One region of the Bartonella jaculi genome, then DNA from elsewhere that is predicted to be linked to it. Evidence: predicted binding sites of a transcription regulator. Region 1 holds the regulator's gene; the other holds the start of a gene.
What was found. Region 1 encodes HrcA, which represses chaperone genes, less so after heat shock. Its sites were predicted from a motif close to GTTAGCACTCNCNNNNNGNGAGTGCTAAC; they were not measured.
Positions count from the first base shown of each region.

Region 1 (3,433 bases):
AGTCACAATAGGGGCATTTGGCAGCACAAAAAGGCCAATGAATGTAAATGCCAAAAGCTTCATTCATGAGAGTACCAGAAGATTTTCGGCCAAAAGCTTGAAAGCACGCGCACGATGCGAGAGGGGTGTTTTATCGTTGAGTTTCCAGCCATGTTTTTTCTCTGTTGTCATTTCGCCAAAGGTATTTTCATATCCATCTGGTAAAAAGATAGGATCAAAGCCAAAACCTTTATCGCCGCGTGGAGGCCAAGTAAATGTACCTTCAACGCACCCGCGGAAATAATCTGCATGAGCATCAGGCCATGCAATACAGATAACCGATATAAACCGACTTTTTCGTTGTTTTTTTTCATAAGCTCCAATTTTTTGGAGTTCATCTTCTATTTTTTGCATAGCTTTTAAATAATTACGTGTGCCATCGGGTTGAAGAGCAAGGTCAGCTGTATAAACACCTGGTGCACCATCTAATGCATCCACTTCTAAGCCTGAATCATCAGAGAGGGCAGGAAGTCCTGTATTTTTTGCGGCTGCAAAGGCTTTGATATAAGCATTTTCTTCAAACGTTGTTCCTGTTTCTTTTGGTTCAGGCAATCCAAGCTCTTTTGCTGATAGTATTTTTAGACCAAAGGGAGTGATCAATGTACTAATTTCATGCAATTTGCTGGTGTTGTGTGTAGCAATGACGAGTTTTTTAGTTGTTATGCTTCTCATATACATCTCTCTAAATTGAAAGGGGATAGCTATTTTTTGTGCTAAAAACCAGTTTGAACGATCATATAATATAATTTCTGCCAAATTTTACGAGACATAATATTTTTGAATGTTTATTCATATTTCGTTCAAATGACATCTTAGGTATTTGATGAGGACAATAATTGGAAAGACATATAAAAGTATCTTTCTTTTTTATAATAATATTTTTTTTTATGATAAATATGTATTACACTTTTGCACTGCTTTAAACTGTTTGACCAAACCTTGGCAAAACTTATATAAGAAGAGAGTATTTTTGAAGTAGTGAAACAATTGTGATGAAGCACAAACCTATTGATAATGAACTACAATATCTTGATAAGCGTTCACGTGATATCTTTCGTCATATCGTTGAAGCTTATCTCAATGAGGGTGAACCTGTAGGATCACGAAATCTTTCACGGCTTTTGCAACAGACATTATCGCCTGCGACAATTCGTAATGTGATGAGTGATCTTGAACATCTCGGTTTGATTTATGCACCTCATGTGTCTGCAGGAAGAATGCCGACACAATCAGGTTTACGATTTTTTGTCGATGCATTTATGGAAGCGGGTGATTTGCCAATTGAGGAGCGCGAAAGTATTGAAAACCAAGTTAAGGAGGCTGGTCATGCACAATCGGTTGAACATTTTCTCATCCAAGCTAGCCAAGTTCTTTCAGATCTTTCACGTGGAGCAGGATTAGTTCTAGCGACAAAATATGAAGGAACATTGAAGCATATTGAATTTGTGCGCCTTGATGGAGAGCACGCTCTTGCCGTTTTGGTGACTCAACAAGGTGAGGTTGAAAATCGTATTGTTCATTTACCGGAAGGGGTTACCCATGCACAATTGACGGAGGCAACGAATTTTCTCAATGCCCATATTCAGGGGCGAACATTGAGTGAAGCTAAAGAAGAAATTGCGCGTTTATGCTCAGAAACACGGGCTGCGCTTGATAATTTGTCTCATCATCTTGTTGAAACGGGGTTAGCTCTTTGGGGAGGAGAAGGTGCTGATCATAAAATACACCTTATAGTTCGTGGGCGAAGCAATTTGCTTGAAGATGTGAAAGCAGAAGAAGATTTAGAGCGGTTACGACACCTTTTTGATGACCTTGAAACGCGTGAAAGTATGGCGCAGCTACTTGATTTAACGGATGAAGGTTCAGGGGTCCGTATCTTTATTGGTTCGGAAAATAAGTTGTTCTCACTTTCTGGTTCTTCTTTAGTGGTGGCACCTTACTGTGATTCACAACAACGAGTCATCGGTGCTTTGGGGGTTATTGGGCCAACACGGCTGAATTACGCAAGAATCGTACCTATGGTTGATTATACAGCTCAACTTGTTTCGCAGTTATTGCGTTAGAACAACCCAGATGATATTTTTATAGACGCTCATTGTGTTAAGATATGCAAATACCCCTTGATTTTTGTTTATAAAATTTCGATATCGATAGTAATGAATCTTATGAAGGAATGGAATTTTTATGTCTGACGAAAAAAACAAATTTACTGACGCTTCATTGGAAAATTGCGATTTGAAAAAAGCAGCTGATCGTGATGCACTTAAACAAGCTGCCGATGAGTTTTTAAAAATGCGTAAAGCAGAAGCTCGTGCAGATGTTGAAGAGGAAGGAAATGAGTTTACTGATTCCTTAGCTGCTTTGCAGGATGAAAATAAAGAGCTGAAAGATCAACTTTTACGTCTTGCTGCAGATATGGAAAATCTTCGGCGTCGTACTGCACGTGATGTGGCTGATGCAAGGGTTTATTCAATCGCTAATTTTGCACGTGATATGTTATCTGTTTCCGATAATCTCAACCGCGCTTTGGAGGCTATTCCTGAAGGGGCAAAGGAGAATGATGCTGGTTTGAAAACATTAGCTGAGGGTGTTGAAATGACTGAGCGTGCAATGATAGCAGCATTAGAACGTCACGGCGTGAAAAGAATTCATCCAGCGGGACAAAAATTTGATCCTCACTTTCATCAAGCAATGTTTGAAATTTCTAACTCCGATGTTCCAGATAATACTGTTCAGGAAGTTGTTCAGGCAGGTTACATCATCGGCGAACGTGTTTTACGTCCAGCGATAGTTGGCGTAGCCAAAGGGGGGGCAAAAGAAGCTTTTACTGAATCTGATTCCGCATAAACATCTGCAATGTAAGACCACAGTATTACAACGTATGTAGCTTCACATTTTGAAGCATTTTATTAAAAAAGGTTTTAAAAGGGTGTTAAAAACACCCTTTATCTTTGAAGTACCCAACTTCCTTTCACAATATAAGGAGAATTGCTTTCGGGAGATGGAGATAACAGTAAAACAAAACGGTCAATCTCAAAAGGAGGAAATGAAAAATCACTCCGATGAGACAGATAAGGAGGAAGATCCTGAGGTCTAATATCGAGCAATCTTGCAAGAGTGATATGCGGGGTAAATTGCTTTTCATCAGGCGTTAACTTCAAGCGGTTCCGGATATTTTGCATCTGTTCGTGCAAAAGATTAAGAGTTTCACAAGGCTCAATACGGACAACAAGAGAATGGGGGGCATCTTCTGAACCAAAAACTTTGAAACCGTTTGTTTTTAGCGCAAAAGGGGGAAGTTTTATTGTATCCAAGGACCGAATAATCTCATCTGCTACCCCGTCTTCAACTTCACCAAAAAAGGATAAAGTTATGTGAAAGTTTTGCGGGTTAA
Region 1 is NZ_BAABIZ010000002.1:110,890-114,322, forward strand. Features, by position in the region: gene hemW (radical SAM family heme chaperone HemW) at 1-67, opposite strand, end outside; gene rdgB (RdgB/HAM1 family non-canonical purine NTP pyrophosphatase) at 64-711, opposite strand; gene hrcA (heat-inducible transcriptional repressor HrcA) at 1,032-2,102, shown strand; gene grpE (nucleotide exchange factor GrpE) at 2,224-2,886, shown strand; gene thpR (RNA 2',3'-cyclic phosphodiesterase) at 2,985-3,433, opposite strand, start outside.

Region 2 (3,433 bases), on a different contig from region 1:
CGATATCCCGTTGTTTATTGCGGGGCGATCATCTTTTTTGGATCAACTAGCCGGTCATAATCCGCTCCAGACACTCCAGCTTTCATTGCTTCAGTACGCAAGGTTGTGTCATTTTTATGTGCTGCTTTAGCAATCTCGGCGGCTTTCTCATAGCCAATGACTGGTGCAAGAGCTGTCACGAGCATCAAAGAGCGTTCCATGAGTGAGTGAATATGGACTCGATTGGCCTGTAATCCTTGGATGCAGTGTTCATCAAAAGAGCGCATACAATCACCAAGAAGCGTAATCGACTGTAAAACATTATAACCAATAACAGGCTTATAAACGTTAAGTTCGAAATGCCCTTGGCTTGCGGCAAATGTCACACTGGTATGATTGCCAAAGACTTGGCAGGCAACCATGGTTAAGGCTTCACATTGTGTGGGGTTCACCTTTCCTGGCATGATAGAAGAGCCTGGCTCATTTTCTGGAAGGCTTAGTTCCCCTAAACCCGAACGTGGTCCTGAGCCCAAAAACCGAATGTCATTAGCAATTTTAAATAGATCAGCTGCTAGAGCATTCAAGCTTCCATGGAAATGCGCAAGAGCACCATGGTGGGCAAGCGCTTCAAATTTATTGCTGGCAGTTTGGAACGTTATCCCGGTGAGGGTGCTCACTGTTTGCGCAAAGGCAACGTCAAAACCTTTTGGCGCATTGAGTCCTGTGCCAACAGCAGTGCCACCTTGAGCAAGCATTTGGATATCGGTTAGAGCATTTTCAATGCGCTGAAGATTGGCTTCTAATGCCGCACGGTAGCCTGAAAATTCTTGTCCTAAGGTTAAAGGCGTTGCATCTTGAGTATGGGTGCGGCCGATTTTAATGATATCTGCGAATTCTTGCTCTTTTTGTTTTAATGTAGCAATAAGAGCTTCAAGAATTGGCAGTAAGTGTTGGCGTGTTTGCAACGTGGTGGCAATGTGAAGCGCTGTGGGAAAGGAATCATTCGACGATTGGCTCATATTGACATGGTCGTTGGGGTGAACGGGTTTTTTGCTGCCAAGTTTTCCTCCTAAGATCTTACTGGCACGATTAGCGATAACTTCATTGACATTCATATTGCTCTGTGTGCCAGAACCTGTTTGCCAGACGGAGAGTGGAAAATGTGTATCAAAATCGCCGGCAAGTACTTCATCAGCGGCTGTAATAATTGCTTTCCCAATATTTTCTGGCAGCTTCCCTTTGTCCATATTGACAACAGCTGCAGCCTTTTTGATAAGGCTTAAAGCATAAATAATGGCAAGAGGTTGTTTTTCTGTGCCAATGTTAAAATTATGCAGAGAACGTTCAGTTTGTGCTCCCCAATAACGGTCTTGACGTACCGAAATCGTTCCAAAGCTATCCGTTTCCTGACGTGTTTCAACCATGATAAAATCCTTTTATGTTTACAGGTATAGTAAAAAGCTAAATAACGCGAAATAGAAAAAAGAGGCAAGGCTTCAATGCCTTTTGATATAAATTATTTTAGAGACAATCCTTGACAATGGGGAGTGGCAATTTTATATTCAGACCGTTGTTAGCACTCATGCTTGAAGAGTGCTAATAAGGACTTAAGATTAATGCAATTATATTAAGTTTTAAGGATTTAAAATATGGCTAACATACAATTCCGCCCACTTCACGATCGTGTCGTTGTCCGTCGGGTTGAATCTGAAAATAAAACTGCTGGTGGGATTATCATCCCTGATACAGCGAAGGAAAAACCACAAGAAGGTGAAGTTATTGCTGTGGGCAATGGCGCTCTCGATGATAACGGAAAGCGTGTACCTTTAGAAGTTAAAGCAGGAGACCGTATCCTCTTTGGGAAATGGTCTGGAACCGAAGTAAAGATTAATGGGGAAGACCTCTTAATCATGAAAGAATCTGACATTATGGGAATTATGGGCTAATTGCGCCTCTCATTGTTTGCATTTTGTATTATTTAGGACACAACTCCAAGGAGAAATTAAATGGCTGCTAAAGAAGTCAAATTTGGCCGTGAAGCGCGTGAGCGTTTGTTGCGCGGTGTTGATATCCTTGCTAACGCTGTTAAGGTAACGCTCGGCCCTAAAGGTCGTAATGTGGTTATTGACAAATCATTTGGTGCGCCGCGCATCACAAAAGATGGTGTTTCCGTTGCAAAGGAAATTGAACTCGAAGATAAGTTCGAAAATATGGGGGCGCAGATGTTGCGCGAAGTCGCTTCCAAAACCAATGATATTGCTGGTGATGGAACAACAACGGCAACCGTTTTGGGACAAGCTATCGTGCAAGAAGGGGTAAAAGCCGTTGCTGCTGGTATGAACCCAATGGATCTCAAACGTGGTATCGATGCTGCTGTTGAAGAAGTGGTGGCAAACCTTTTCAAAAAAGCAAAAAAAATTCAAACTTCTGCAGAAATCGCACAAGTGGGAACCATTTCCGCTAATGGCGCTGTAGAAATCGGTAAGATGATTGCTGATGCTATGGAAAAAGTCGGCAATGAAGGCGTTATTACCGTGGAAGAAGCAAAAACTGCTGAAACGGAATTGGAAGTCGTTGAAGGTATGCAGTTTGACCGTGGATATCTTTCACCTTATTTCGTAACAAATGCTGAAAAAATGGTGGCTGATCTTGACGATCCTTACATCCTCATTCACGAAAAGAAATTATCTAATCTACAATCCCTTCTACCAGTGCTCGAAGCTGTTGTTCAGTCTGGTAAACCTCTCCTGATTATCGCTGAAGATGTTGAAGGTGAAGCTTTGGCAACACTCGTTGTCAACAAACTACGCGGCGGTTTGAAAATTGCTGCTGTAAAAGCTCCAGGATTTGGTGATCGCCGTAAAGCCATGCTCGAAGATATTGCAATCTTGACATCAGGGCAGGTGATTTCTGAAGATGTTGGTATTAAATTGGAAAATGTCACTTTAGATATGCTCGGTCGTGCAAAGAAAGTGAATATTTCTAAAGAAAATACCACAATCATTGATGGGGCTGGACAAAAGGCTGAAATCAATGCACGCGTAAATCAGATCAAGGTGCAGATCGAAGAAACAACTTCTGACTATGACCGTGAAAAATTACAAGAAAGACTTGCTAAACTCGCTGGGGGTGTTGCTGTTATCCGCGTTGGTGGTGCTACAGAAGTTGAAGTGAAAGAAAAGAAAGATCGCGTTGATGATGCCTTGAATGCAACACGCGCTGCTGTGGAAGAAGGTATTGTTGCTGGTGGGGGAACCGCATTGTTGCGTGCTGCTAATGCGTTGACTGTTAAAGGAAGCAATCCTGATCAAGAAGCGGGTATTAATATCGTGCGCCGTGCACTACAAGCACCAGCACGTCAAATTGCAACCAATGCTGGTGAAGAAGCTGCGATTATTGTTGGAAAGGTGTTGGAAAATAATGCTGACACATTTGGTTACAATACCGCAACCGG
Region 2 is NZ_BAABIZ010000008.1:60,677-64,109, reverse strand. Features, by position in the region: gene fumC (class II fumarate hydratase) at 15-1,403, opposite strand; gene groES (co-chaperone GroES) at 1,629-1,925, shown strand; gene groL (chaperonin GroEL) at 1,986-3,433, shown strand, end outside.
Region 2: a site for HrcA is predicted at 1,552-1,580, ahead of groES (co-chaperone GroES). Genes of this name have one in related genera too.